DNA from 3 places in the Falsiruegeria litorea R37 genome. Region 1 is predicted to be linked to each of the others. Evidence: riboswitches for the same ligand, from Rfam matches in the RefSeq annotation. Region 1 holds a riboswitch; each other region holds the start of a gene.
What was found. Region 1 has a riboswitch for cobalamin ahead of TRL7639_RS13300 (ABC transporter substrate-binding protein). Riboswitches for the same ligand answer to the same signal wherever they lie in the genome.
Positions count from the first base shown of each region.

Region 2: linked by a shared signal. The riboswitch ahead of TRL7639_RS15030 (CbtB domain-containing protein) and the one ahead of TRL7639_RS13300 (ABC transporter substrate-binding protein) in region 1 are both predicted to bind cobalamin.
Region 3: linked by a shared signal. The riboswitch ahead of TRL7639_RS01330 (hypothetical protein) and the one ahead of TRL7639_RS13300 (ABC transporter substrate-binding protein) in region 1 are both predicted to bind cobalamin.

Region 1 is NZ_FWFO01000001.1:2,730,521-2,740,443, reverse strand. Features, by position in the region: gene kce (3,5-dioxohexanoate:acetyl-CoA acetone transferase) at 1-583, shown strand, start outside; gene TRL7639_RS23230 (hypothetical protein) at 650-859, opposite strand; gene TRL7639_RS13325 (SDR family NAD(P)-dependent oxidoreductase) at 872-1,612, shown strand; gene TRL7639_RS13320 (3-hydroxyacyl-CoA dehydrogenase NAD-binding domain-containing protein) at 1,612-2,544, shown strand; gene TRL7639_RS13315 (GlxA family transcriptional regulator) at 2,522-3,553, opposite strand; gene TRL7639_RS13310 (ABC transporter permease) at 3,778-4,566, opposite strand; gene TRL7639_RS13305 (ABC transporter permease) at 4,559-5,134, opposite strand; gene TRL7639_RS23470 (hypothetical protein) at 5,211-5,333, opposite strand; gene TRL7639_RS23115 (hypothetical protein) at 5,482-5,661, opposite strand; gene TRL7639_RS13300 (ABC transporter substrate-binding protein) at 5,633-7,246, opposite strand; cobalamin riboswitch at 7,536-7,743, opposite strand; gene TRL7639_RS13295 (NAD(P)/FAD-dependent oxidoreductase) at 7,790-8,191, opposite strand; gene TRL7639_RS13290 (GNAT family N-acetyltransferase) at 8,198-9,013, opposite strand; gene TRL7639_RS13285 (CHAP domain-containing protein) at 9,638-9,923, opposite strand, start outside.
Region 2 is NZ_FWFO01000002.1:294,807-304,729, reverse strand. Features, by position in the region: gene TRL7639_RS15055 (cobalamin biosynthesis protein) at 1-157, shown strand, start outside; gene cobM (precorrin-4 C(11)-methyltransferase) at 154-948, shown strand; gene TRL7639_RS15045 (cobyrinic acid a,c-diamide synthase CobB) at 962-2,278, shown strand; gene cobA (uroporphyrinogen-III C-methyltransferase) at 2,275-3,003, shown strand; gene cobF (precorrin-6A synthase (deacetylating)) at 2,996-3,754, shown strand; cobalamin riboswitch at 3,783-3,996, shown strand; gene TRL7639_RS15030 (CbtB domain-containing protein) at 4,034-4,204, shown strand; gene TRL7639_RS15025 (CbtA family protein) at 4,209-4,907, shown strand; gene TRL7639_RS15020 (hypothetical protein) at 4,979-5,473, shown strand; gene TRL7639_RS15015 (DUF1636 domain-containing protein) at 5,730-6,092, opposite strand; gene TRL7639_RS15010 (acetolactate synthase large subunit) at 6,089-7,630, opposite strand; gene TRL7639_RS15005 (DUF302 domain-containing protein) at 7,759-8,238, shown strand; gene TRL7639_RS15000 (thiamine pyrophosphate-binding protein) at 8,308-9,923, shown strand, end outside; gene TRL7639_RS14995 (CaiB/BaiF CoA transferase family protein) at 9,914-9,923, shown strand, end outside.
Region 3 is NZ_FWFO01000001.1:262,756-272,678, reverse strand. Features, by position in the region: gene nudC (NAD(+) diphosphatase) at 1-619, opposite strand, end outside; gene TRL7639_RS01355 (bifunctional 2',3'-cyclic-nucleotide 2'-phosphodiesterase/3'-nucleotidase) at 835-2,742, shown strand; RNA gene ffs (signal recognition particle sRNA small type) at 2,785-2,883, shown strand; gene rsgA (ribosome small subunit-dependent GTPase A) at 3,061-4,092, shown strand; gene TRL7639_RS01340 (alpha/beta hydrolase family protein) at 4,129-4,992, opposite strand; gene TRL7639_RS01335 (TetR/AcrR family transcriptional regulator) at 5,086-5,649, shown strand; cobalamin riboswitch at 5,667-5,876, shown strand; gene TRL7639_RS01330 (hypothetical protein) at 5,965-6,363, shown strand; gene TRL7639_RS01325 (protein-tyrosine phosphatase family protein) at 6,613-7,116, opposite strand; gene TRL7639_RS01320 (DNA polymerase III subunit gamma/tau) at 7,236-9,038, shown strand; gene TRL7639_RS01315 (YbaB/EbfC family nucleoid-associated protein) at 9,299-9,643, shown strand; gene recR (recombination mediator RecR) at 9,731-9,923, shown strand, end outside.

The sequences.
Region 1 (9,923 bases):
GATTTTTCCCATGCTGCAGAAATACACCCAGTTTCAGTATGATTGGGAACAGCCGTTTCTGGAGATGACGGAAGACTTCATCTTTCCCAATACCTTCAAAACCATTCGCTACGCGATCGAGAAACTTGGCGGCGATCACGGAACCAAGTTCGAGTTCGAATGCTATGATCTTGGCCATCTTTACAACGTCAAATGGTTCGTCGATCAGGGCCTGATCAAACCGCCGTTTTTCATTCAGATGGTGTTTGGCATCCTGGGCGGCGTTGGCGCAGATGCAGACCATCTGACGCACATGCACAACACAGCCGACAAACTGTTCGGAGCTGAAAACTACGAATGGTCTGTTCTGGCCGCAGGTCGCCACCAAATGCCATTTGCCACCCAAAGCGCCATGCGGGGGGGGAACCTACGGGTCGGTTTGGAAGACAGCCTGTTCATCGGGAAAGGTGAATTGGCAAAATCCAACGCGGAACAAGTCACACGCATCCGGACAATTGTGGAAAACCTTGGCCTGACGATCGCGACCCCAGCTGAGGCGCGCGCGCGGCTTGCACTTAAAGGCGGCGATCAGGTTGGTTTCTAGGGAGAGGTTCATGCAGACAACGCTGTTGACCAACGGCAATAAACTCATTGTTTCGGGCGAGACATATTACGCTGTGCCCCCCGCGCCAACCGAGGAGATCGGCGCAGGGAAAGGTGCCATCGAGACACAGGTCGGATCTGCATTGCGCAGCTTGTTCGAGGCGTTTGAAGTCACATCCGTCACGGCCTGCGACGGGACATGCACGGTAAAGAGGGGGGCTGGCCGGGATGTTTCAACCAATAGGTCGGACACCTGCGCCGTGAACCTCCGTATCATGGAGGTACACTAATGCGGTTGGTCGGCAAACGCGCCTTTGTAACAGGCGGCAAGCAGGGTATTGGGCGTGGCATCGTTGAGGCGTTTGTAGCAGAAGGCGCGACAGTCATCACCTGTGGGCGCAGCCCTCGGCCAGACGAATTGCCGGAAAGCGTGACTTGGTACACGTTGGATGTCTCAGATCCCGAAGCGGTGGCTCGGGTCGCCTTGACGATTGGGGGTTTAGACATTCTGGTCAATAACGCCGGTGTTCAGGTCGAAAAAACCGTCACCGAAAGTTCCGACGCCGATTGGGACTTGGTGATGGGCGTAAATGCCCGAGGCGTTTTCAACTGTTGCCGCGCTTTCATTCCCGAAATGTCCCAGGGTGGCTCGATCATCAATATCGGGTCGATCTCGGGCAAGGTCGCAGATCCATCGATGGCGCTCTATAATGCGTCAAAGGCTTTTGTGCATGGGCTCACGCGCTCTATCGCGGTAGACCATGGGCCCGCGGTACGTTGCAATGCGGTTTGCCCGGGTTGGATCGAGACAGGCATGCTGGAGGCGGGGTTCGCACTTGCCCGCGATCCGGTCAGGGCCAGGGCAGATGCAGTGAACCGACATTCAGTCAAGCGTTTTGGCACACCTGCAGATATTGCTGCGATGTGCCTTTGGTTGGCGTCTGACGACTCTTCTTTTGCCAGCGGTCAGTTGTTCACTGTAGACGGAGGGATGACAGCTGCCTCCCCCCTTAATCCGGGATTGTTTTGATGTCAGAAATCGAAAGAACCGCCATCCTTGGTGCTGGTGTCATCGGATCAAGCTGGGCTGCCCTGTTTCTCGCCTCGGGGCGAAGCGTGACCGTCTTTGACCCAGATCCGAATACGGAAGCATCCGTGCGGGCATACATAGAAAAAGCCTGGCCGACCTTGGATGAGCTAAATCTTACAGACAGGGCCACACCTGACGCCATATCTTTCGTTTCAACGGCCGAGGTGGCTGTTCAAGGGGCTCAATTCATTCAGGAAAATGTGCCCGAGAGGTTGCCTGTTAAACATTCGATCTATGCCCAAATCGAGCCCGCGTTGAATGCCGACGCTATTGTCTCGAGCTCGACTTCGGGCCTGACACTTGAAGCTTTGCAAGCGGGATGGCGCGATCCGAGCAACCTGATCCTAGGTCACCCATTCAACCCGCCCCACCTCATACCGCTCGTCGAATTGACAGCGAACGGCGCAACCGGATCGGATGTTTTGAACCGCACAGAGAGGTTCTACAAAGACATAGGCAAAGTCACGATCCGCATCAACAAGGGCATGCCCGGGCATGTCGCAAACAGACTGCAAGCGGCAGTTTGGCGCGAGGCCGTGCATATGGCGGTCGAAGGTGTAGCCAGCGTCGAAGACATAGACAAAGCGATGTGGGCGGGCCCTGGGCTGCGGTGGGCTGCTATGGGACCAACGACCCTTTTCCACCTAGGTGCGGGGGATGGTGGCCTGCAGGCGTTCTGCGACCATTTCAAGGACACATTCAACGGTTGGTGGGATGATTTGGGTGACCCTCGTCTGGATGAAGAGGTGATCCGGAAACTTGTGGATGGCGTTGCGGAACATGCGCAGGGGCAAAGTGTCGAAGAGCTGTCAATGCAACGCGACAAGATGTTGACCGCGATGCAAAAAGCTATTCAACACCTTCGGACTTGATGTCCGGTTTGAACATTGGCCAGGCGCGAAACTCGAATGGTGTGCGCCCTTCGATGCGATCGGCGCTTGGGGCCAGGCCAAATCGTTTGCGGTAGGCCCGACTGAAATGGACCTGCCCGCCAAACCCCGAAGCCTGTGCAATCTCGCTGAATTTCAGCTCGGTTTGGGTCACCAGTCCGCGCGCGCGATCAAGGCGAATATCACGGTAGTATTCGACCGGCGATTTGCGGACATACTGCCGAAACAACCTGTTTAGGTGTCGCTGCGAAACATCAAGTCGCGCTGAGATTTCCGGGATCGACAAAGTGGTTTCCAAATGTGCTTCCATCATGTCGATCGCCTCTCTTACCACCCCAGAGGTGACATACCCCAACGGTTCGGCGCCTTTGGGGTTCTGGGATTGGTCTTCGCCGCGCACATCGTGATGAAACAGGTATCGCGCAGACGCGTTGGCGATGCTTTCGCCCGCGACGGAATGCACAAAACGCAACCCTAGATCAGTTGCGGCTGATCCACCGCAACAGGTGAAGAATTTGCCGTCAAAGACAATCATGTTCTCTGAAACGATGGTGTCATGGGCGATTTCCGAGAGAGCATCAATATGTTCGTAATGCACCGTTGCAGTCTTGCCTCTGAGCAGTCCAGCACTTGCAAGAACGATCGCACCGGTGTCCAGCCCCCCAACAATAACACCGCCGGCCGCCCATTTCTGAAGGGCCATCTTGAACTGGGTGGTGCCGTGGCGTTCAGGTGTCCAACTTGTGCTTACGACTACCAGCCAGGGGGTAAGCGCGACAACGTCGGCCAAAGGGGCCGTCTCAACCACAAGACCGCTGCTGGATTCAACTGGGCCCCCAGTTTCAGAAACATAAGTCCAAGAAAAAATAGAAGACCCTATCAGGTAGTTCGCAACCCTGAATGGGTCCACAAAGGATGTCGTTGCCGATACATTGAAATGTGGGCTGACCAAAATGATGATGTCTAGTTTGCGGTCGATTGGCTGTGTCATGGCCAATTTTGTATGATTGCGTCCAAAATAGTCAATCGATTTTGGGAAGTATGATGCGCAGAACCCAGGTCCCAATGGCTGCCATCGCATTGGCGCAAGCACAGCTGAATAGCATTCAGTTCCGGCAACAGTTCAGTCTTGCCTCAGAGCGGCTTTGAGAGGCCCGCGCAGCGCATGATATCTGTACGTGCCTCGTCCTGCAGGTTCAGGTGATTTGCGCCGTGTCAGCATTGTCGTTTGGCCAGTTCGTCACGCAAAACGTCACCGCACAAATTGATCAAAAGCGCACTGAGCACAACCGCAAGTCCGGGCCAGATCATCAGTAGGGGCATTGATCTCATATGCACGCGAGCGTCCAGCAACATTGTGCCCCATTCAGGTGTCGGTGGCTGTACGCCAAAGCCAAGAAACCCCAGTGCCGAGATCCCAAGGATCGCGCGAGCGAACATGCCTGTCCACACCACGATCAGCGACGGCATCAACGAGGGCAGAGAATGCCAACGTGCGATCGCAACCGGTGACATCCCTGCCAGTTGGGCTTGAATGACGTAACCGCGCGTCTTGACGGACAATGCGATGCCACGAGCCACGCGCGCATAGCGCATCCATCCCATGACGCTGAGCGCGAAGATCAGGCTGCCCGTGCCCGCGCCCAAGAGGCCCGCGATGACAACGGCGGCGACCAATTCGGGAAGGGCAAGAAATGCGTCCGTCGTCCGCATGATACCCCAGTCCAGCGCTTTGCCGCCGTTTGCCGCTGTCAGTCCTGCAATTGTACCGATGGTCAGGCCGATGACGGATACCAAAAAGGCCAACCCCAAGGACCATTGCGCACCATAGAGGAGACGGGACAGAACATCCCGGCCAAGGGCGCCCGTGCCCAATGGCCATTCAGCTGACGGCGCGCTAAGCCGATTGGGGATGTCGATGGCCGTTGGGTCCTGTGGTGCCAGGCTTGGCCCGATGAGGGCCAGCAGAACAAGAGCACCGGCCAGGACAAAAACGCTACGCATCACGCACTCCCATCCTTGGATCAACCAACTGATAGATCAAATCGGTTATCAGATTGACGGTCACAAACAGCACTGCGGTCAGCAGAACAACGGCCTGCACCTTGGGAAAATCACGTGCCTCGATCGCGTGAACCAGAAAGCCACCCAATCCGGGGCGGCCAAAGATGACCTCGACCATGACCGCGCCTTCGAGAAGAAACGCCAGCTCAAGTCCAAAAACGGTGATCACGGGGATGATGGCGTGAAGGGCTACGTGGTTTTGTTCGATGTGCCGTTTCGAAACACCACGGCACCGGATCGCAGGCAGGAACGGTTGGCCGCGTGCCTCAAGAAGGCCTGAACGTATAATCCGGGTCAGAGAGGCGGCGACACCAAGCCCAAGGGTCAGAGCAGGCAGCACGAGATGTGCGCTGGTGCGGGCCCCCATCGCGGGAAGCCAAGCCAGATGCACGGCAAAGAGCAGGATCAGAAACAGGCCCAGCCAATAGGCTGGGATCGCAGCTCCAAGCGAGGCCAGCGCAACGGCAAATCGATCCAGCAGGCTGCCGGGTCGCCAGGGGCGTTCCATAACAGGACGAGCGTGGCAATGGCCGCACTGCTGATCACGACGATGGCACGCAACCCCAAGCTCAGGATGCCAAGGATCATGCCGCGTGCTCCAAGGCGCCTAGTGCAAAGGCGGCGTCACGCAAGATCTCGCCATATTGGGTTCGCGGTTGCGTGATGAATGCCAGCGGGGCGCTGACCTCTTTGATCCGACCGGACATAAGAACCGCAATCTCATCCGAAAAAGCACAAGCATACCCCAGATCATGGGTGATGATCAGTGCGGCGAAGCCTTCTTCGGTCTGTAGATCGGCAATCAGGCGTGCCGTGTGTTTTTGTGTGACCGCATCAAGGGCCGACAGCGGTTCGTCAAACAGGATCAGCGGCGGCGCGGCGATCAGCGCGCAGAATGCCGACGCGTTGTGCCTGACCGATTGAGACCTCGGTGGGTTTTCTGTTCAACAGATCCTTGGACAGTTCAAGGCCATCGCACAACCGGTCCAGACGGTTCGGAGGCAGTTTAACTTTCCGCGCATTGACCGGCTCCATATCCGATTGATGCAGTGGCAACACCGGGTTGAACGCAGATCGGGGCTCCTGCATGACCAAGGCAGGATGACAGGAGCGCACTGAAGCGCCAGACCAGGTGATGGTTCCCATGCACGGCATAGCCGGGCAGACCGGGGCGTGCGACGTTGACCTGGCTGACGTGGAACACGGGGATCAGGGCCGCCTCGGACGCGATGATTTCTTGGGCTTTGTCATAAATCGCCTCGCGTTTGTCCTGTTCGAAGGTCAGGCGACCATCGGCCAAGAGCTTGTCGAGATCAGAATTCGCATAGCGACCAGCGTTCGATCCACCGTCAGATTTCAACAGCGTTTCCAGTACTGCGCCGGGATCGCCCTGCGGGGTCATAACCCAGGCCTGCAAGAACATGTCCGCATCCCCGTTGGCAATGGCATCGTTGCTGGCGCCATATTCACCGACCCGAACATTGGCTTTGACGCCGATGGCCTGCAGAAACGCTTGCGTCAGCTCGGCCGTGGGGGGCAGGGCCGCGCGCGAGGAGTAGGTGACGATGTCAATCTCAAGCGGCTCGCCATCCAGCATCCATTGGCCTCCTTCTTTGACGGCGCCAGCCTCGGCCAGCAGGGCCTCGGCCTTGGCCATGTCATAGGGCGCGGGAATGTCAGCGGCCCAGCCTTTGCCCGGGGGGAACATGGTGCCTGCGGGAACGCCACCAACACCGGACAGCACCGCGTCGACAATACCCTGAAGGTCAATCGCAACCGACACGGCCTGGCGGACAAGCGGGTTTGCCATCGGGCCGCTGGCCGCATTCACGGTGTAGAAATACAGACGCGCGGTCGGGGCGGAAAAGCCAAGCGCACCGGTTTCCTTGATCCGGTCGAAGTCGGTTTCGGGATAGTTGATCACCATGTCCACTTCACCAGCCTCAAAAGCCAATGCGGCAGAGGCCGGATCCCCCGCGACAACGACGCGAACCTCTTCCAGGCGGGGGGTGCCCAGACGATAGACGGCGTTGGCTTCGGCACGGTAAAGCTGCTCGGGGATCGCTTCGCGGAACACAAACGGACCGGTTGCGTTGATCGGATAGGCGTCAGAGGCCGCGCCGATGATGGCGATTGCGGGTTCTGACAGGGTCCAGGGGAAGGCGGCGTTGGGGCTGTTGGTCTCAAACACCACCACAGCGTCGCCATCTGCCGACATGCCTGCCAGATCCAGCAGTTTGTCCACGCGTTTGTTGTGTCCTGTGTGACCCTCTTGCGAGATCGCGGAAATCGCGTCGATCACCGCCTGGGCCGTCACGGGCGCGCCATCGTGGAAGGTCACCCCGTCGCGCAGGGTCACGCGCCAGGTGGTGGGCGAGGCTTGTTCGATCCCGGCCGCGAGGCGGGGGTACAGGTTCAGATCATAGTCGATGCCCATCAACGTCTCGGTCACGCCGGTCTGGTTCGACATCCAGCCATTGTAGCCTGCGCGCGGGTCGGGAACTTCGGCATTTGGGCCAAATCCGGTTGAAATTGGCAAGCTTCCTTGTTGCGCTGAGCTGGGTAGTGCGGGCGCAAGTGCCACGAGGGCTGCAAGCGCGAAACGAGAGGCTAGGGACATGTTGAAATTCCTTCTGAATGGCAAGCAATTCCGCTTTCTTGTGCTGGGACTCACCGCGACGAGGAATTAAAATGATATGTTATTGCATAACAATAAGCCGTGTGAGACATTCTTGCAAAGCGGCTTTAAAATCGGTGTAACCACCTAATTTTAAATCTAAATTTCATCCTGTATCCCCCCGGCGAGTCCAGCCGTTCTGTTGGGTGTATTCAAAGGAAGGTGCTCTCTGCAGACGTTGAAAATGTCACCTCTACGGATTGACCGTTGCCCTGAGCGCGCCCCGCACCCGAACAGGATGAACACCTCGGCAGGCCTCCTGGCTCGCAGATCTAGGCTGGGCCGGGCCTTCCCAGTGCTTTGATCACTCCAGTGGCAAATCCGGCTTAGTTCATCGCTTACTGTTGCGGGGGGCAGCCGCAGGTTTGACCGAACGGGTCGCACTGCGTTCCCTTTTCATCGAACGCCGAAGCGCTCGAACCGAAGCAGATGCGTCACTAAATACCCATGCGAAAGGGCCAAGTCGCGAGTGGGTTCAACCGAAGGTTAAAACTCGGCGACCTTGCCCCAGGAAGACGCACGCAAGCGCGACAAGCGGAACTGCGTGGGATCAACAATCGGCGTGGCGCCGGTAAGCAAATCAGCAACCAGATGGTCTGCTGCGGGACCAATGCCAAACCCATGACCGCTAAAGCCCGCTGCCAACAGGAAACCGGGTAGGGTGTCTGACAGGTCAATCACGGATACGCCATCTGGGGTGCTGTCGATGAACCCGGCCCAACTGGTCAGGACTTTGGCACCTTGCAAAGCGGGCAGCAGGGTTTGACTGCGCTCTAGGGTGGTTTTTACAATGGAGGCATTGGGTTTCGGGTCCAGAATGCGGTGCCGTTCCATCGGTGTGGGGCGATCCAGGGCCCATCGGCTGCGCATCTCCTGCGGAGCAGGCATGGACCGCTACCCCAGACCTTGGCTGAACACGGCCATTCTGTCAGGGGCGGCCGGGATTGTTCCGCGCTCCATCACGGGGGATTGGTTCGTCATGAACAGGCCCGCATCCGCCAGCCAAGGGGTAAGGTCGACGTTGCGAACGATGTCGAGGCGCACAAATTGCCCGACCAACCCCTTCAGGTGGTGCGCGATCAAGGTTTTAGTGTCTTGTACGTCTTGTGCCACCACTGGCCCGATCACATACCCCCGGCCAAAGCGACGACACCCGGCAAAGCCGGTAACGTCGCTCCTGCTTCGCATCACGGCCAGTTCACCATTCTCGGCAAGCCATTCAATCAATGCCGACCTGTCGCCGCCATAGCTTTGGCTTTCCAATCGGCGAATGCTGTCCAGATCCCTGGGTTGCGCGTCCTGGGCGCCGATGGCCTCTGGCGCAGCTGTAAGGGTTCCTTGATGTTGGACCAGTCGCGCTACGTCCTGAAACCCAAGCTTTTCATACAAAGGTCGGCCCGAACGGGTCGAGACCAGCCTGATGTTGCGATCTGTTGCTCCCAGAAGTGAGGTCATCAAGGCGCGCCCCAATCCCCGACCTCGGGCGTCCGGGGATGCGATCACCATATGGATGCTGGCCAGGTCAGGGCCGAAATCAGAACGCAACGCCGTCCCGGCAACCTGACCATTCCGTTTGGCGACAACCCCGGTTGAAAAGGCCAGCAGCATTTTCCAGTCGGATTGCCTGTGGGGCCATCCAATGGCTTCCGAAAGAGCTGTAGCGGAAAGCAGGTGGCCTTCTTGAAAATGCATGAGTTCGAAATCGGCCATGATCTGTATTCTTTCGATATGTCCCTTTTGGGTCGATCCATTTTCCACCTGGGACAAGAGATGAAACAAGTTTCGTGATGGAAGCGCTAAGTGTTTCCTTTGGCCGAGGTGGACCCGGTAATTCTGATGGTGCTCTGCTTCGGCAGCAAGAACCACGAACGATTTAGGCTCGGGTTTGCCCCATGGTTCCGGCAAGGCAATTGCGACAGAAAACGGAGGCCGGGTTTTTGATGGCGCAGGGTACGCTTTCCATTGTTCAGGAATGGCATGTTCCTGGAATTCGGCCTTCACGGGTTCAAGCAACCGGTGATGGAAAGAGGTTCGCGCCTCGAATATGTCCAAGCGTGGCGCGCGCAGCTGCACAGGGTTGCGCGAGGATGGAAAGGTCTTGAAGGGTCTTGATTTTCTGTTATTGAATCAACGGTTTAGATCCTGTTTCGCCGCGTTGTCCAAAGAACACATTCGGACAATTCCGTGTGCAGTTGGGGATGGCGTATCACCATAGCTGACCGCCATTGGCCTGCTGTCTTGGTCTACAGCAGAGGACCCGCATCTGACGGCACCAACGTTACCTGTGGTGCTTTGCGTTGGTTCGACGCAAATGCAGCCTGCGATCAGGACAGTTTAGCCATCAACGTTTGGATAGATAAAACCGTTCACCGGGTAGAACCTGCCGTACCGACCCGGTTGGCTTTCGACTCGCACCAATGTCCAGTCATTATGCTTGGACACGTCTTTGACGCCCATTTTCAACGACACTCGGTTGCGATTCCAGTTGGCATGGTTCACGATAATCTCTCGGTCCGAGACAATTTCGGATACGACAGCCACATGGCCCAAGGGCATCCCGCGGGTTCCGCGAAACGACATCACCGAACCAACATGGGGTTCCGACCCACGTTCATAGGTG
Region 2 (9,923 bases), on a different contig from region 1:
ATGCTCGCCGCGCAGCCGCGCCACTTATGGCACCGGCAGCGTCGCTGAGGCCGCCGCCCTGTCCGCCGCAGGCCCTGGCGCCCGGCTGCTGGCCCCCCGACATATCTCGACCGACCGCCTGGCCACCTGCGCGGTCGCAATTGGAGTACCCTCATGACCGTTCATTTCATCGGCGCCGGACCGGGCGCTGCCGACCTGCTGACCCTGCGGGGCCGCGACATCATCGCGTCGAGCCCGGTGTGCCTCTATGCCGGGTCGCTGGTGCCAGAGGAAATCCTGAGCCATTGCCCGGATGACGCCAAGGTGATCAACACGGCCGCGATGGACCTGGATGCGATTGTCGCCGAGATTAAGGTTGCTCATGCTGCGGGCCAAGATGTAGCGCGGCTTCATTCCGGTGACCTGTCGGTCTGGTCCGCCATGGGCGAGCAGATCCGCCGCCTGAAAGCAGAAGGTATTCCGGTGAGCGTCACCCCCGGCGTGCCCTCCTTTGCCGCTGCCGCTGCCGCCTTGGGAACCGAACTGACCCTGCCTGGCCTGGGGCAGTCGGTGGTTCTGACCCGGACGCCGGGACGCGCCTCGTCTATGCCTGAGGGCGAGAGCCTGGAAAACTTTGCCCGCACCGGCACCACGCTGGCCATCCACCTGTCGATCGGCAACCTGGACAAGGTGATCGCGGATCTGACCCCGCATTACGGCGCCGATTGTCCTGTGGCCGTGGTCTATCGCGCCAGTTGGCCCGACGAGCAGATCATCCGCGCCACATTGGAGACACTGAAGGACGCGCTGGACGAAAAGATCTCGCGCACCGCATTGATCCTTGTGGGGCCGGTCCTGAAGGGCGAAGGGTTCGACGAAAGCTGCCTCTATTCCACCGACTACGACCGCCGCTATCGTCCACAAAGCGCCGAGAGCCCGTGGTCGAGCTGGCAGCATGGCGACGATTGAGGAGAAGACGCAGATGACCAATCCCCCCGGCGTTCTGATTTCCGCCCCCTCTTCGGGGACCGGCAAAACCACGGTCATGTTGGGCCTGCTGCGCGCGTTGGCCGAGGACGGCTTGGCGGTGCAGCCCTTCAAAAGCGGACCGGATTACATCGACCCGGCCTTTCACCTGGCAGCTGCCAAACGCCCGTCGTTCAACATCGACAGCTGGGCCATGGGAGAGGACCTGTTGGGCGCCATCGCGACCCAGGCCCAAGGCGCCGATATCGTGGTCGCCGAAGGTTCGATGGGCTTGTTTGATGGCGTTGCCAAACCCGGCGCCGTCGGCCACGGCACCAGTGCTGAAACAGCGCTGCGCATGGGTTGGCCTGTGGTCTTGGTTCTGGATGTGGGCGGACAGGCGCAGTCGGCTGCGGCAACCGCCTTGGGTTTTCGGATGTACAACCCCGACCTGCCCTTTGCAGGCGTGATCCTGAACCGCTGCGCCAGCCCACGCCACGAGCGGCTAACCCGCCTGGGCATGGAGCGCGCAGGCCTGCCGGTTTTGGGCGTTCTGCCCCGACGCGGCGACCTGACCTTGCCAGAACGTCACCTGGGCCTGATCCAGGCCATTGAACATCCCGACCTCGAAGCCGCAATCACCGGCTATGCGGCGTTCCTGCGCGAACATGTCGATCTGGATGCGATCCGGGCGGCGGCCTCCTCAGGCTCACATGAGCCATCGTCGGCCGCGCTGCCGCGCCCCCCGGCGCAACGGATCGCGCTGGCCCGCGATGCTGCGTTTTCCTTTACCTATCCGCATCTGCTCAAAGGATGGCGTGAGGCCGGGGCCGAGATCCTGCCGTTTTCGCCGCTTGCCAATGAAGCCCCTGACCCGGACGCTGATCTGGTCTGGCTGCCTGGTGGATATCCTGAACTGCATGCCGGCACCTTGGCTGCGGCAGAAACTTTCCACACGGGTCTGCGCAAACACGCCGAGACCAAATCGGTGCACGGCGAGTGTGGCGGATATATGGCCCTGGGTGAAGCGCTGGTCGACAAGGACGGCGCGCGGCATCAGATGGCCGGGCTGCTTGGCCTGGTAACCTCTTACGAAAAACGCAAGTTCAACCTGGGCTATCGCAAGGCGCAACTGGTGGCGCCAATGCCCGGCTTTGCCACCGGTACGGAACTGCGCGGGCATGAATTCCACTATTCCTCGATCGTGGAACAGCCCGATGCACCGCTGGCGCGCGTGTTTGACGCCGAAGGCGCCGAAGGGCCGCAGACAGGATCGGTACGCGGTCACGTCACCGGCACCTTCTTTCACCTCATTGCAGAAGACAGCAAATGACTGGTTTTGTTTCCTTTATCGGCTCTGGTCCCGGCGACCCAGAGCTCTTGACGCTCAAGGCCGTGGACCGGATGGGCAAGGCCGATGCGGTACTGTTTGACGACCTGAGCAGCGGTCCGATCCTGAGCCATGCGCGTGAGGATGCCGATCTGGTCGGAGTGGGCAAACGCGCCGGGCGCCCGTCGCCCAAACAGGATCACGTCAGCCGCCTGCTGGTGGATTATGCCCTGACCGGAGCCAAAGTGGTGCGGTTGAAGTCGGGCGATGGCGGGATGTTCGGGCGACTGGAGGAAGAGCTGGTCGCGCTGCGTGAAGCCGGGATCGAATACGAGATCATCCCCGGCATCCCCTCGGCCGTGGCCGCCGCCGCCGCCGCCGGTATCCCGCTGACCCGCCGCCTGACAGCCCGCCGGGTGCAGTTCGTCACCGGCCATGATGTCAGCGGCAAACTGCCCGACGACCTGAACCTGCAGGCACTGGCCGACGATCAGGCAACCACGGTGGTCTTCATGGGCAAGCGAACTTTTCCGTTGCTGGTCACAGCCTTGCACGAACACGGCCTGCCGCTGGACACTCCTGCTCTTTTGGCCGAGGCGGTCTCGACCCCGGATCAGGCTCTGCACCGCACGACCATGGGAGAGTTGGCCCAACGCCTGAGCGCCGAGATCGGAACGGCACCTGCTCTCATCCTGTACGGCCCGCTGGCGGAGTTGGAAGATGTATGAGCTGAACCTGATCGGCATTGGCACCGGCAACCCGGATCACGTGACCTTTCAGGGCGCGAAGGCGATCCGCGACGCCGACCTGATCCTGATCCCGCGCAAGGGCGAGAACAAAGCCGATCTGGCCGGACTGCGCGAAGAGATCATCGCGCAGGTGACTGATACCTCCCCCACGGTCGCTTATTTCGACATCCCCAAGCGCCGCTCTGAAGACGGCTATCTGCGCGGTGTCGATGAATGGCACGACGCCATCGCCCTGCGCTGGCAAGAGGCGATTGCGGAACACCCGCAGACCGAACAGGTGGCACTGTTGATCTGGGGCGATCCGTCGCTCTATGACAGCTCACTGCGAATTGCATCGCGGCTGAACCCTTACCCGACAACTCGGGTTATCCCGGGCATCACCGCCTTGCAGGCGCTGACCGCCGCCCATGCAATCCCAATCAATGATATCGGCGCGCCTTATGTGGTGACGACCGGACGCCGCATTCGCGACGAAGGCTGGCCAGATGGGATGGGCAAAGTGGCCGTGATGCTGGATGGCGAATGCTCGTTCCAGAGCCTTGAGATGGGCGCGTATCACATCTGGTGGGGGGCCTATGTCGGCATGAAAGAGCAGATTCTCGTATCTGGTCCTTTGGATGCGGTCGCAGCCGAGATTCTGGATACGCGGGCCAGAGCGCGCGCGGATCACGGCTGGATCATGGACATTTATTTGCTGCAAAAGCGCCAAAACGGCGCCGAAGCGTCGTAAATCGCAATTGCGTCAGCCTGCCATTCACGGTTACATGAAGAGGCTTGGTCAACCCGGAGCAATCCGGATGCTAAGAGGGAATTTGGTGCGATCACGCAGGTGATCAAGGCCAGAGCCGCCCCCGCGACTGTAAGCGGTGAGCCTTTGTTCAGACAGCCACTCTTGGGGATTGCCCCTTGGGGAAGGCGAACACAAGGCGCTGACCCGCGAGCCAGGAGACCTGCCAGGCACGGAACTTTAACACCAGCCGTCGGGTGCGACGGCTTAGGAGGACGACATATGACGACCAAAACTCTCAAGGCAGCCGCCGCCGGTTCAAGCATCCTGCCCGCTATTTTTGCAGTGGTACTGGGCCTGGGGATCATCACCGTGACCGGTCACGTTCAGGCATCGGGCCTGCACGACGCGGCCCACGATGTACGCCACGCAACTGGCTTCCCCTGCCACTAAGGCCATGATCAGTCGTATTCTGACCAGCGCGTTGTTCGCTGGCGCTGCAGCAGGGTTGATTACAGCCCTGCTGCAGTTGGTTTTTGTGCAACCCGTGTTGCTGCACGCCGAGCTCTATGAGAGCGGCGCATTGGTGCATTTCGGCGCAGAAGCCGTCAGCGCGCATCCTGACCTGCCGGGCATGTTCGCCGAGCCGATACGCGACGGGTTGAGCATCATCTTCACCATGCTGACCTACACAGGCTATGCGCTGGTTATGGTGGCCCTGATGTCTGTGGCCCAAGGTCAAGGGCACGAGATCAACGCCCGCACCGGATTGTTGTGGGGTCTGGCGGGTTTTGTGGCGTTCCACTTTGCCCCCGGTCTTTCGCTGGCCCCTGAGGTGCCTGGTGTGGCCGCAGCCGAAGTGGGTGCGCGTCAGATCTGGTGGACCGCAACGGTGGCTGCAGCTGGCATCGCCATGTGGCTGATCGCCTATGGTGGCAACATCGTCAGCTACGTAGTCGCAGCTCTGCTGTTGATGGCACCCCATCTGATTGGTGCGCCTGAACCGTCCACCTTCAGCGGCCCGGTTCCAACCGAAATTGGCGCGCTTTTTGCCGCCCGCGCCTTTGGCGTCGGCATGGCCGCCTGGGCGCTGCTAGGGACTTTTGCCGGTTACTTCTGGCAATCCGAAGGTGCCCGCGCCGAAGCAACGGCCTGATCCTCGCTTCATCGGACCCTGCCGAGATTGACTTGGCGGGGTTTTTCTTTGTCTTTTTCTGAGGATGGAACATGTCCCGATCCCTCGCTCTTTTTGCCATCGGCCTGGTGTTTGGTGGCGGCGCCGGGTTTGTCATTGCCGCGGGCAATGGCATCACCTTTGACGGTCACGATCACGGCGATCCGGCGCATCACGGCGCTGATGCGACTGAGACCATGACGCACGACCACTCGACACCGGTGAATATTGCAGCAGGCAGCGACGCGCCGTCGGTCAGCATCGAAGCCTTCAAGGACCCGATGTCCGGCTGGAACCTGAAAGTTACGCCTGCGAATTTCACCTTTTCGCCCGAGAATGCGTCGCGGGCAGATGTGCCGGGCGAAGGACACGCCCATGTCTACGCCAACGGCGACAAACTGGGGCGGCTCTATGGCAACTGGTATCACCTGACAAACCTTCCCAAGGGCGAGGTAGAGATCAAAGTGTCCCTGAACGCCAACAGCCACAGCCCGTTGATGGTGGATTCGGTTCCGGTCGAGGCGACCACGGTCATACAAGTCGACTGATTGCGACAACGGCGCCTGGAGCACTCCCGCCCGTCGTCAATGTTTCTGACGAAACACCTCCTCCCGTTGGGCCGGGCCTCGCTGCGCTCGGCATTTTGGTGTATTTGGCGGTCCCGGCGCTCCAAGCGTAACCGCGCCGGGCGTTGCCCGGCGCCCGGCCCAAGGCCGCTAGCGGTGCTGGCGCAGCAGGATCGCTCGGGGGCGGGAGCCTCCCCCTCTTGGCGTACGATAGATAAAGGCGGGAACGCCGCAGGTATCAAAGGGCGGGTATCCGTGCCCTCAGGCATAGGCGCAGTCGGCCGCATGGGCGGGCGTCTTCGATCCAGCCACCGGGGCTGTCCAAATAGGTCTGACAGGTGGCTGCGACGTCCCTCGCATCCTCGATCAGCGTCAGTCCGGCAAAGACATAGCTCGCCCTCCCTTCACCTTGCAGGCTGATCGACACCGGGTGCGCGCAGGCGCTGAAGCATTCGTGGTCCAACAGCTCCACCCGGTCCTGCAAACCAGCCTCTCGAAGCGCTTGCGCAATCGCGTCGCGCTCGGCAGGGCGATCACGATCGCCGCTGCATGTCGTACACAAGCGCAGGGTCATCTGCTGCGCCGCCGCCGCCTTTGTCACATCGACACCTCGATCAACCGCGGGCCTGGCGCGGCAAAGGCATCCTCCAGCGCGTCCGAAAACCCCTCGGCGCTGTCAACCCGCACACCGTCTACCCCCATGGCACGGGCCTGTGCGATCCAGTCGATCCGGGGGCGATCCAGCGTCAGCATGTCGATGGCCCGGGGCCCTGGGTTCTGCACACCTACGTTGGTCAACTCGCCCCGCAAAATCTGATAGGAATGGTTGGCCCAGATCACCACGGTGATGTCCAACTGCTCGCGCGCCATGGTCCAAAGCGCCTGTGGCATGTAGAGCGCCGACCCATCCCCCGTCAGCGTCAGCACCTTGCGATCCGGGCAGGCAATCGCAGCCCCAATGGCGCAAGACAGCGAATAGCCGATCGAGCCGCCGCAATTGTTGAGCCATGTGTGGGGTGCTGATCCCTTGGTCACGGGATGAAAGGCGCGGCCTGTGGTGATGGATTCGTCCACAACGATGGCACCTTCAGGGATTTTCTGCCCCAAGACCTGCGCAATGCTGTCCGGGTTAAGCGGACCGGTCACCGAAACCTCAGAGTTGCGCGTGGCCAGATCTGGCTGGGCTCCCTCGGCCCCCACTGCCACACAAAGCCCCTCCAGCGTGCCATGCAAATCGGCGCTCCAGTCTGCCAATTCGATGATCTTGGCCCCTTCTGCTGTCAAAACCGCTGGCTTACCGGGATAGGCAAAGAACCCGATGGGAGCGCGCGCGCCAACCAATACGATGCGTTTGAAGGGCGCCAGGACCTCGACCGCCAGATCAATCGGATAAGGCACTCGAGCTACCGGCACCCGCCCTGCCCCGCGCTCCATCCGGGCATTGGACCATTCCGACAACAGCGCACATCCCGTTTGCGCGGCGATCTGTCCTGCCAATTCCAACGCTTCTGCCGTCAAGGCCTCGCCGCCCAACAGCAACAGGCTGTCTGCTCCGTCCAGGGCAGCGGCCGCTGCGGCAATGTCAGCCTCGGCAGGCATCACACGAACCGGAGGTGCCAGAGGTGCGGCCACTTGACCGCCATTGGTCCAGGCCGTGTCGGATGGCAGGATCAGCGTCGCGACCTGACCCGGAGCGGTGTTTGCCGCCTGTACCGACCGGGCGGCATCTGCTCCGACATCCGCTGCCGATTTGGCGCTGTGAACCCAATGGGACACCGGTCGCGCCAGCCCCTCGATATCTGCCGTCAGTGGTGCATCCAGCTCCAGATGAGACGCTGCGTGTTCCCCCACGATGTTGACCACGCCGGATCCCGCCTTCTTGGCGTTGTGCAGGTTCGAGATGCCATTTGCCAGTCCCGGCCCCAGATGCAGCAGGGTCGAGGCCGGTTTGCCCGCCATCCGGTAGTAGCCGTCCGCAGCCCCGGTTGCGACGCCTTCGAACAGGGTCAGAACCGAGCGCATGCCGGGGATATGGTCCAGCGCGGCCACAAAATGCATCTCGGAGGTGCCGGGGTTGGTGAAGCAGACCTCGACCCCGCTGTCCAGGAGCGTGTGCACCAGGCTCTCTGCTCCATTCATGTCCGCCATCTCTGCCTCTCCCGCTGATGTTCCCGGCGACCTTAGGGTGACATTCTAGGCCACGCAATCGTGACCACACCCAAGTAGTGTTTGGTGGCACAAAGACGGGGCCATTGAGGGGAGAGGCGATGTTTCGATCTGTTGTGTTCATGAGTGTCTTTATGTTCGCTATGCCAGCCTGGGCAGGCGATCTGCAACCGCGTGAAGGTTGGGCGGTTTACCCCACATCGCAGACCTATGAGGCGCTGATCAAAGCGGTGAAGACAGCCGTCAAATCCAATGGGCTTATCGTCGTCACCCAAGCAGGGCCAACCAAGGCCGCTGCCAATCGCGGCATCACCATTCCCGGAAACCGGGTCATTGGTGTTTTCAACAACGACTTCGCCGTGCGGGTGCTGGAAACGTCGACCGCAGCGATGATCGAGGCGCCAATCCGCATGTATGTGACAGAAAACGAGGGTGGCACCGCAACGCTGTCCTATAAACTTCCTTCGCATGTCATGGCCCCCTACAGCGATGAGGGCGGCGCGGCGCTTGCGGCGATTGCTCAGGAATTGGACGCCAGGTTTCTGGCCATCGCCGACGATGCAACAAAAGGGTCACACTGACGTGATCGGGCTTGCACCTGCCCGCACTCTCCGCAATCTCGCATCCTGAAACAGTTCGGAGTGCCCCATATGTCCAACCCATCCCCACGTGCCGCAGATCTGCTGGCGCGCCGCCTGTACGAAGCCGGATGTCGGCATGCATTCGGCATGCCCGGGGGAGAGGTGTTGACGCTGGTGGATGCGTTGGAGCAGGCCGGGATAACCTTTCATCTGGCCAAGCACGAAAACGCAGCCGGTTTCATGGCCGAGGGCGTGCATCATGCCGACGGCGCGCCCGCCATTCTGGTCGGTACGATTGGGCCAGGGGCAATGAACGGGATCAACGTGGTCGCAAATGCACTGCAGGATCGGGTACCGATGATTGTCCTGTCGGGGTGCGTCGACGAGGATGAGGCGCTGACCTACACCCATCAGGTGATGGATCATCAGGCTGTGTTTCGCCCCATCACCAAGGGCAGCTTTCGACTGACCGCAAAGGGCGCCGACATCATCGCCGACAAGGCGGTGTCGCTTGCGATGCAGCCCCGCCCAGGCCCGGTGCACATCGACGTTCCGATCTCGGTAGCGGACACGCGCGTGACGGGCGTTCCCCTGCGGCGGCTGGCCCCGGCGGCGCGGGTGGTGCCCCAGGGTGCGAAACTGGCGCAGGCCCGCGAGTGGCTGGCCGACAGCAAGCGCCCCATAGCCATTGTTGGTCTGGACCTGCTGGCCGAAACCTCGGCCTGCGTGTTGCGGGCGTTCCTTGAGCACTACCAGATCCCATTTGTAACCACCTACAAGGCCAAGGGCATCCTGACCGAGGATCATCCATTGTGCCTGGGCGGAGCAGGCCTATCGCCTCTGGCGGACAAGCATTTGTTGCCACTGGTTGAACAGGCCGATCTGATCCTGTGCCTGGGCTACGACCCAATCGAAATGCGCCCCGGCTGGCGCGAGGCCTGGGACCCGTCGAAACAGCGGGTCATCGACATCGCCACCGTGCCCAACGATCATTACATGCATCAGGCCAGCCTGAACTTTGTCGCCCATGTGGGCGAAACGCTTGAAGTCCTCGCCAAAGGCAACGCCGCGCGCGCGGTCTGGTCCGGGGGTGAGCCGCAGGCGACCAAAATGGCGCTGGCACAAGCGTTTCCGCAGGATGACGACTGGGGCCCTGCCGCCGTTATTGCCGAAACCCGCGATGTGATGCCCCCCCAGACGCTGGCCACCGCAGACAGCGGTGCGCATCGCATTCTGCTGAGCCAGATGTGGAACTGCACCGAGCCGCGTGGCCTGATCCAGAGCTCTGCGCTCTGCACCATGGGCTGCGCCGTGCCGATGGCGATTGGTCGCAAGCTGGCGCAACCGGATCGTCCCGTGGTCAGTTTCTCGGGCGATGCCGGCCTGCTGATGGTCGCCGGAGAGCTTGCCACCGCAGCTGAGCTGGACACGCGCGCAATCTTTGTCGTGTTCGTGGACGCCAGCCTTGCGCTCATCGAGTTGAAACAACGCCAACGCCAGATGACCAACCGGGGCGTCGATTTCGGGCATCACGACTTTGCCGCCATGGGCCGCGCATTTGGCGGTGCGGGCCACACTGTGCGCAATCGGACCGAACTGCGGTCCGCTTTGGAACAGGCACAGCAGGCCGACACTTTCACCGTGATCGCAGCCGAGATCGAGCGGGAGGGATACGATGGCCGTAT
Region 3 (9,923 bases), 2.5 Mb from region 1:
CCATCAGCACCGAATCCCCGTAGGTGATCAGCATGATCACAACCGGGTCGGTCCGCGGGAAATGTTGCCCTCCGCAGGCATCACAGGACCGTTGCCATCCCGCCTGCACAATTTCACTGGGCGCACCGCAACGCGCGCAGAACTGATGGGTTTCGTGCCAACCGATCACCGCCTTGGCCGTCGCCGCCAGCTCGGCGTCGCGCGCGGACAGACGGGTCATGATCCGACGAAGCTCGGCAAAGACATGGCCCGGCGGGCAATCGGGGTGATGCTGCTCGGTTCGATCTACGAACCCGCCAACGGTGCTGACATCCTGCCCCACAGGCTCCCACCCCGAGATATCGAGCGCGAAGCAAGGTGCGCCGTCATCTTCGAAACCAAGAAAGATCATCTCTTCGGCGGCGGTCTGATATCCCGCCTGCAGGATAGGATGCGCCATCGTCACCCAAGACAGCTTGTCCAGACGCTCGCCATGAACCATGACCTTGCCACGCCACAACAGGATACACGCCGCATCGGGATGCTGACGGGCCTGGGTCAATGCAACAGCGTCGTTCCGGATATGTGCGGCCCGGTTCAAACCCGATCCGCCAAAGGTGACCTGCTCTGCGCGCTTCATTTCACGTCTCCTGCTCCCTCGACCAGAACTTCATATACCCTTGAGCGCCTACCACAACCCGCTTGACCAGATATGACCCTGAAGACGACTGTTGACGCAAAATAGGATCACAACTGACACAAATTGAAAGTGCCTAAGTCCTTGTAAGTGATCTGGATTTCTGTGTTTTGCTACCTATAACAACTTTAACGAGAATATATTATACACTGAACAGAATGACAGCAGACCAACGCACCTCAACAACTTTGGCCGACGCCTGTCCTGCAGGACAGGCGGCCCGTTTGCGCATTCTTGCAACCAGTGATCTGCACATGAACCTGGGCAGTTTCGACTACTACTCTGATCGCCCGGACCCGACAGTTGGACTAACCCGCGTGGCCAGCCTGATCAAAGCAGCACGCCGCGATGCCCAGGATGCGCTGGTCGTCTTGTTCGACAACGGCGACAGCATTCAGGGCACGCCAATTGGCGATCTTGCCGTTCGAGAATCCCAGGTCCGGCATCCCCTAATGACCGCGTTTGAAGCCCTGGCATATGACGCCATTGGCCTGGGGAACCATGACTTCAACTTTGGACTGGAAACATTGAACCGGGTTTTGGACGACGCCGCCTGCCCGGTGGTATGCTCGAATGTACGCCCGATCGACAATACGTCGGTCGGATGGCGACCCAGTCTGATTCTTGAACGCTCGGTATCAGCTGGCGGACAGGACTGGCCGATCAGAATCGGGGTTCTCTCTGTCCTTCCTCCGCAAACGCTGGATTGGGACACGCACTTTTTGCGCGACCGGGTTCGTATCGAGGATATTGTCGAGACGGGGCGCAAGACAGCACAGGACTTGCGGCGCCAGGGATGCCACGTGGTGGTCGCATTGGCGCATACGGGCCTGACATCGAACGGTGCGGGTGAACTGGTCGAAAACGCTGCCATTCCGCTTGCAAAATCAGCCGAAGTGGACGCCCTGATCACTGGTCATACCCATCTCCACCTGCCTGGGGCCGCCCACAAGGGTCTTGCAGGGGTCGATGCTGAACGCGGGCGCATCCATGGCAAACCATCCGTGATGCCCGGTTCAGCAGGTTCCCACCTGGGGATCATTGACCTGGACATCATGGCAGACGGAGAGGGCGGGTGGCGCGTCACATCGAGCCAAAGCGCCTTGGCCCCAATTTCTCAACCCGCCGAGACCGGCAAGATCACCTCACTTGCCAGCGAAGACGCGATGTTGGAACAGCTGTTTCAGCCGCAGCACTTTCGCACCCGCCACGAGATGCAAGAACCTGTCGGCGAAATTTCGGAGCCGCTGCACAGCTATTTCACATTCTTTGCCCAGGATCGGGGCCTGGCCTTGGTCGCAGCCGCACAAGCCGCAGCTTTGCGAGCGTATCAATCCTCGACCTCCGCGCGCGACCTGCCGCTGCTGTCCGCTGCGGCCCCGTCCAAGTTCGGCGGGCGCGCAGGACCTCTCCGATACACCGACGTTCCTGCTGGAACGATCTCGATGCGTCATGTTGCAGACCTGCACGTCTTTCCCAACGAGTTGAGCGCGGTGATTGCGACAGGTGCACAAATTCGCGACTGGCTGGAAATGTCGGCGGGCGTGTTCAACCGGATTGTACCGGGTACAAATCACATGCCCCTGCGCGACCACGAACACCCCGGACACAACTTTGATGTCATTCACGGGCTGACCTATGAGGTCGACATCACAACGCCGGCGCGTTTCAACCCAGCCGGCGAGGTCTTGAATCCCGCCCACGGGCGCATCCACAATCTGCGTCACGCCGGAAGAAAGGTAGAAGACAATCAAAGGTTTGCGGTGGCTTTGCCGAACTATCGCGCCAATGGGGGTGGCAATTTCGCCGCCTTGCGCACCGCGCAACCGATCCCTGTGCCGTCACATCGGATCCAACAACTGATCCGGGACTATGTGGCAGGCAACCTGCCGCCAGAGCCGCAACTGACACAGCCAAGCTGGCGGCTTGCCCCTGTTGAAAACACTCATGTCCTTGAAACCACCGGACCTGCCGCCCGTGCACATCTGAGCGAGTTGCCCAAGGGATTAATCCAGGACCGGGGGCTCGACGCCGAAAGTTTCCTGCACCTGTCCATTGCCTTGTGACACGCCGCTTGTCTTTTCCAGCACCAGAGCCTATATCGGCCTCGAGAGGTTGGCGCGGGCGAGCGCCTCGCCAACCTGGTCAGGTCCGGAAGGAAGCAGCCACAACGAGCCCCGCTTGGGTCGATGTCCAACCTCTCACTTGATCCAACCCGGATCGGGTTCACGATACTTAGCCAATGGAGGGATTTCATGATTGTAGTTGCATCCCCTCGGGCAGAGACCGTCTGAACCAAAACTTTCGTCCCTGCCTGACCCACTGACGCAGTCGCGCGCTTTGCCGCCACTGCGGTTTGTTTGCATTCTGCAACAGGTAGACCAATGTCTTTTGACTATATGGACCTGGGATGGTCCAACCATTTTGCGGCGCAGATCCCTGCGCCAACATCCGATCACATCTATCGCATCTCTGCCGTGCATCGCGACCGGCTAAAGGGCTTGTCCCCTGCCGGAGAACGGGTTCTTTTGCCTCGTGCTAACCAGTCAACTGGCACCTTTGCCGTCGGCGATTGGGTCGCGGCAAGCTCCGATGGCTTGATCGACCAAACCCTGGACCGCAAAACACTGATGTCACGTCGGGCAGCAGGCAGCGGCGTGCATGCGCAGTTGATCGCGGCCAACGTCGATGTCTTGTTCATCACCAGTTCCTGCAATGCCGATTTCAACGTCGCGCGATTGGAGCGATTTCTGGCGCTGGCACATCAGGCCGGGTGTTACCCGGTTGTCGTACTGACCAAAGCCGACACCTGCGACAATCCGCAAAGCTATGTCCGCAAAGCCGAGCGGCTTGAGGCATTTCTGACAGTCCTTGCCGTGAACGCTCATGACAGCAGGGACATAAGTCAGCTGATGGCCTGGTGTCCGCACGGTCAGACCGGGGCCCTCGTCGGATCTTCCGGTGTGGGAAAAACCACGCTGACCAACGGGTTGACGCAAGCTCGGGACGCCACGGCTGGCATACGCGAAGACGACGCCAAGGGGCGGCACACAACCACATCCCGCGCCCTGCGTCACATGACCAACGGCGGGTGGCTGATCGACACACCGGGCATGCGGGCCTTGCGAATGCTTGATTCCCCGGACGGCATTGATGAGGTCTTTGCCGATCTTGTCGAGCTATCCCGTGACTGCCGCTTTTCGGATTGCGCGCATAGTTCCGAGCCCGGTTGCGCCATACGGGGCGCGATAGAGGCCGGAACTCTTGATCCAGATCGCCTGCGTCGCTGGCAAAAGCTGCTGCGTGAGGATCGGATGAACTCGGAAACCGTGGCCGAGGCGCGGGCGCGCGACAAAGCCTTTGGCAAGATGGTCCGTTCAGTGATGAAGGACAAGAAAGGCCGCAAGGGCCTGTAACCCATGCCGGGCGCCCCTAACTTGGGGTGCCCGGCGTTACAGGGCTGGCACCAGGTCGGGCCACAACGTCCGACTTCGACGCGCAAACGCCCCAAGATGGCCGACCTCTTTCAACCCATAATCCGAAGGCGTCAGGGTCTTTTTTTCGACCCCTGCCCCATAAAGCTCGGACAGTTTCCACACGCATTTGGGCGGAATGGTGTCGTCGTCGTTGAGGGCAATCATCGTCACCGGTGCCCTGCTGCGACCCCAATCAGGCGCTGGAATGGTTAGCCCGGCCTCGGGCAGATAGCTGCGGGGCGACGTGCACCATTTCCGCCATTGCCAATACACCTGCGGCGGCAAATCGGCTCCGAACCCCGTAATCTTGCCCGGCAGATAGCCGAGCACTTTCACCAGAAACGGCACATGCCCAAACCAAAAGAGCCGCGCCAGCCCCTGATACGGCCAATCGTGATCCGTGTGATGCACAAGCCCCGAGCACACGCCAATCATGCGATCCACATCCTCGATCCCGTCCTGTGACGGCATCAGCATCCCGCCCACGGAATGACCGATGACCCACAGCGGAACATCGGGAAACCGCCGCTTCATCTCGAACCGCGCTGCGGGCATGTCGATCAGGGCCCAATCGGACATGGTCACGGGCGAATCTTTCAATCGCCCCTTCAACGACGTGCCAAAATCTCGGTAGTCATAGGTCAGACACGCCATGCCGCGCGCTTCGACAAGCCACCGCGCAAAGTGTCGGTAATAGTCGCGCGGAACACCAGTGGCACCATTTAGAACCACTGCTGCCAGCGGCTTGCCAGCAGGCCGATACAGAACCGCCGACAATTCGGCCGGACCTGCGGGAAAGTGAAACTCCTCGACTTCGACAACAGTTTGATTGTCCAGCATCGTGCATCCTCTGACATAGCTCCGGCCACTAGACCGATCAGTCTAAACACATCACTGGACCATTCGGTCTAGTGGTGTCAATATCACGCGAACATGACCGAACGTCCGCTTCCAACCAAAGACCGCCTGATCCGCGCCGCTGCCGACCTGTTCCGGCGTAGGGGCTATCATGGGGTTGGATTGTCAGAGCTTTTGAGTGCAGCAGACGCACCCAAAGGCTCGCTCTATCATCACTTTCCCAACGGCAAATCCGATCTCGCCGTGGCCGCGGCCACCTGGGCCTCGGACGAGATGTTGCGCCTTATCGCAGCCTCTTTCGAACCGGCAGAGGATTTTCCCTCTGGTACACAAACCTTGTGCCATAAGGCAGCAAAGCTCTTTGACAATTCAGGCCAGTGGGACGGTTGCCCGATCTCAGCGACACTGTTTGAAGGGCCAGACAACACAGGTTTTCGCCAGCACGCGCACCACCTTTACGAGGGCTGGATTACCGAAGTAACCCACCACGCTGCACGCCTGGGTGAGGCGCATCCCCGCGACACCGCCGACACGCTGTTCATTCTTTTACAAGGCGGCTGGCAATTGGCGCGTGCCCGACAAAGCTCGGATGAGTTGCGCAAACTACCCGATCGGCTGTTTGCGACCAAAACCGATTGACGCCAACCCCATCCAACCGCTAGCCATCTCATGATGGTTCCCGCGCCGCGAATCCGCGACCGGGATGAAAAGGGAACACGGTGCGGCCCAATCTGAGGCCAAGTCCGCGACTGCCCCCGCAACTGTAAGCGGAGAGCGACGCCGAAACACCACTGACCGCAAGGTCGGGAAGGTCGGCCAAGCGATGACCCGCAAGTCAGGAGACCTGCCATCGAAACTGAAACTCGAACCTGGGCGGGGCGTCCGGGCCGAATCGATGGCACCCAAGCCACCTTTTCCGGTCACATTCCCCTTTCCCTGCGCGGAGGGCGCAACATGATCTGGAAGACCAACACTCACCTGTTTTCAGCGACCGTGTGTCAGCACACCGGCAAAACCTGCCCTGCGGTGCAACGCATGGCCGAGAAGCTGTCGCAAGCCATGGTAGCGTCAAAGCCCATGACATCCGACGATTTCGAGATCGAAGGAAACAGCGTCCTAAAGCATTGCCCGATGGAATGTCCGGCCCGGTTCACTGCCAGCCATGATCGCATACGCATCTTCTGCGGTGTGACCCCCGAGGCAGAAACAGAGGATTTGAACCGATTTGCAGACGCGTTGTTTGATCCACAACCGCGGCCTATGCCTGCCGGGACATTCGAGCGTCCCTGCGCCCTTGCCGAGGCGGTGCCCACCAACATCGAGACCCAAACTGTGCACCACGCCGTTCTCTGACGGAGGGACATTGGCGGCCTCGGGGTGCTCCCGCCCGTCATTGGCGTTCCTGACGGAACGCCGCCTCCCGTTGGGCCGAGCCTCGCTTCGCTCGGCGGGTTGCGCTTGGTTCGACCCGCCTACCTAGATTACCGTATACAGCGCGTTTTGGCCGGTTGGGCGCAAGTGCCATCTGCGAAGCTGAAAACGCCACAGGCGCGAGTGTACCCTGGCCCTATGACGGCCACAACAAAGCTTAGGGTCAGGACCCTAGTCAAGCACACGCAAAATGCGACCGGTCGAGGCCCATTGCATCTGCTCATCCGTCTCGACGGCACAGGGGCGTACGGCCCGCAAACGTTTCTGCGCCTCACGCGGGTTCTCCCCGCATTCGACCATAAGGCGCAGAGCAATCATGCCGGAGCGCCCACACCCTCCTTTGCAGTGCACCAGAACACGCCCGCCCCCGGACAAGGCTTGCCGCGCCGAGGCGCTCACATCTGACCATTGTTCCAGAAACACCTCACCCGGAACGCCGAAGTCCTCGATCGGCAAGTGCACCCAGCGACAAGCCCGCCCCTGGATGTCCGCACCAAACATGCTGGCGCCATGCTGTAACATCTCGACCTCGGTGGTCATGGACAGCACCAGCCCCGGCGCCCAGGACGCAATCAGGTCCAGATCTGTTTCGTAGTCGCCATACCGTCCTGGCAACGGGGAAATCGCCAGGGTGCCGCCGCCGACCTGCAACGCATAAATCACCATTTCCGACATGACTTCCCCCAAGGAATTCAAAAGGCTCAAACATTCAGCCAACTGATGTAATTCCAAAAGTTGTACAGCGCCCCCGGCCAAATCCAAACGAAATTCGCGCGTCGCAACTGTGGACGCCGGTGGCTGCGGCAACTACGCTACGGCTTCATGACGAATCCGGCAGAGCAGAAATGACCGACACAGCCCCGACCCCCTATCAGGTTCTGGCCCGCAAATACCGACCCGAGACCTTTGCCGATCTTGTCGGACAAGACGCCATGGTGCGGACCCTGAAAAACGCGTTCGAGGCGGACAGGATCGCGCAGGCGTTTGTCATGACCGGCATTCGCGGCACCGGCAAAACCACCACCGCGCGGATCATCGCCAAGGGCATGAACTGCATTGGGCCGGATGGTCAAGGGCAACCCACAACCGAGCCTTGCGGCCAGTGCGAACACTGCGTGGCCATCATGGAAGGCCGCCATGTCGACGTCATGGAGATGGACGCTGCCAGCCGCACTGGCGTGGGCGACATTCGTGAAATCATCGACTCGGTCCGCTATCGCGCCGCCTCGGCCCGCTACAAGATCTACATCATCGACGAAGTTCACATGCTGTCGACAAGCGCCTTCAACGCGCTGCTGAAAACGCTCGAAGAGCCGCCCGCGCATGTGAAGTTCATCTTTGCCACCACCGAGATCCGCAAGGTGCCGGTGACGGTACTGTCGCGCTGCCAACGTTTTGACCTGCGCCGGATCGAGCCCGAGGACATGATCGCGCTCATGCGCAAGATCGCTGTGTCTGAGAGTGCAGAGATCACCGATGACGCGCTTGCCCTGATCACCCGCGCGGCTGAGGGTTCGGCACGGGATGCAACTTCGCTGCTGGATCAGGCCATCAGCCACGGTGCGGGCGAAACCACCGCCGATCAGGTCCGCGCCATGCTGGGCCTCGCCGATCGGGGCCGGGTTCTGGACCTTATGGACATGATCCTGCGGGGTGATGCCGCCGGAGCTCTGACTGAGCTCAGCGCGCAATATGCCGAAGGCGCCGACCCGCTGGCGGTCCTGCGCGATCTGGCCGAAATCACGCATTGGGTTTCGGTGGTGAAAATCACACCAGACGCCGCCGAAGACCCCACCATCTCTCCCGACGAGCGCACTCGCGGCGCACAGATGGCCGAGGCGTTGCCGATGCGCGTGCTGACCCGAATGTGGCAGATGCTGCTCAAAGCGCTGGAAGAGGTCGCCGCCGCGCCAAATGCCATGATGGCTGCCGAAATGGCTGTGATCCGCCTGACCCATGTTTCCGACTTGCCCAGCCCCGAAGAGTTGATCCGCAAACTGCAGGATACCCCGCCTACACCCCCACCGAACCCAAGTGGTGGAATGCCCGCGCCGGGCAACGGCGCACCTGTCGGAGGCACAACGGCCTATGCCCAAGCGGCCCCGCGGAGCGGCGGCGGCGCGCCGGTGACCGCCTTAGCACAGGACACGGCCACGGCCCTGGCCCGCTATCCCACATTCGAACATGTGGTCGAACTGATCCGCACCCGACGCGACGTGAAACTGCTGGTCGATGTCGAAGGCGGAGTACGCCTGGTCGCCTATCAACCGGGACGGATCGAATTCACGCCCTCGGACTCCGCTCCTCGTGATCTGGCCGCGCGCCTGGGCAGCCGACTGCAATCCTGGACCGGCAACCGTTGGGCCGTTTCCGTCGTCTCGGACGGCGATGCGCCGACGATTGCAGAATTGAAAGACGCGGCTGCAAACGCCCTGCGATCCGAAGCCGAGGCCCATCCGCTGGTCCAAGCTGTTCTGGCTGAATTCCCAAAGGCCAAGATCACGCATATCCAAACACCCGAAGAACGCGCCGCACAGGTTGAGACAGAAGCGCTCCCCGAGGTCGAAGATGAATGGGACCCATTCGACGACGAGTAACCTTGGTTCTGTTCAAGCCGCCCTTACTCGAAGTGCTCCCGTGAGTGACCCCACTTCTGGCTTTGCCAGAAGTGGGGTCACCCTTTGGGCCGGGCCGCGCGTGGGCAAAGCCCACGCGCGGCCCGGCCCAACAGGAGGAGATGTCTTGCAAAAGACATAGACGACTGACGGGAGCCTCTCCTTTTCCCCTCTCCGCAACACTTGCACACAAAGGGGACCGCCCGTATCTACGCCTCAACGCATTTGCTAGGAGACACGAGATGCTCAAAGGACTTGGTGGCCTGGGCGACATGGCCAAGATGATGAAGTCTGCCCAAGAGTTGCAGACCAAGATGACCGACATGCAGGAAGAGCTGCACAACGTCATGGTTGTGGGTGAATCCGGCGCCGGCCTGGTCAAGGCGACCGCTTCGGCCAAGGGTGAGCTCAAAGGGCTGGACATCGACCCGTCGATCTTTAATGGCGACGACAAAGAAGTTGTCGAAGACCTGATCCTGGCCGCCATCAAGGACGCGCAGACCAAAGCTGCCGACAAGGCGCAGGAAGAGATGACCAAGCTGACCGAAAGCATGGGCCTGCCCAAGGACATCAAGCTGCCGTTCTAAAGCTGGCTTCGCGGGGGCCCTGTGCCCTCGACCTGATGCGCTCAGAGCCCTAGTATGACCCGAAACAATCGTCTCGAGGCGGGGCATATGAGCAATTCCGACATCGACAATCTGATCGAACTGATGGCCAAGCTCCCCGGGCTTGGCCCCCGTTCCGCCCGGCGCGCGGTGCTGCACCTGATCCGCAAGCGCGCCCTGTTACTGACGCCTCTTGCCGACACCATCCAGACCGTTGCAGCCACGGCACGCGAATGCCTGAACTGCGGCAATGTGGGTACCA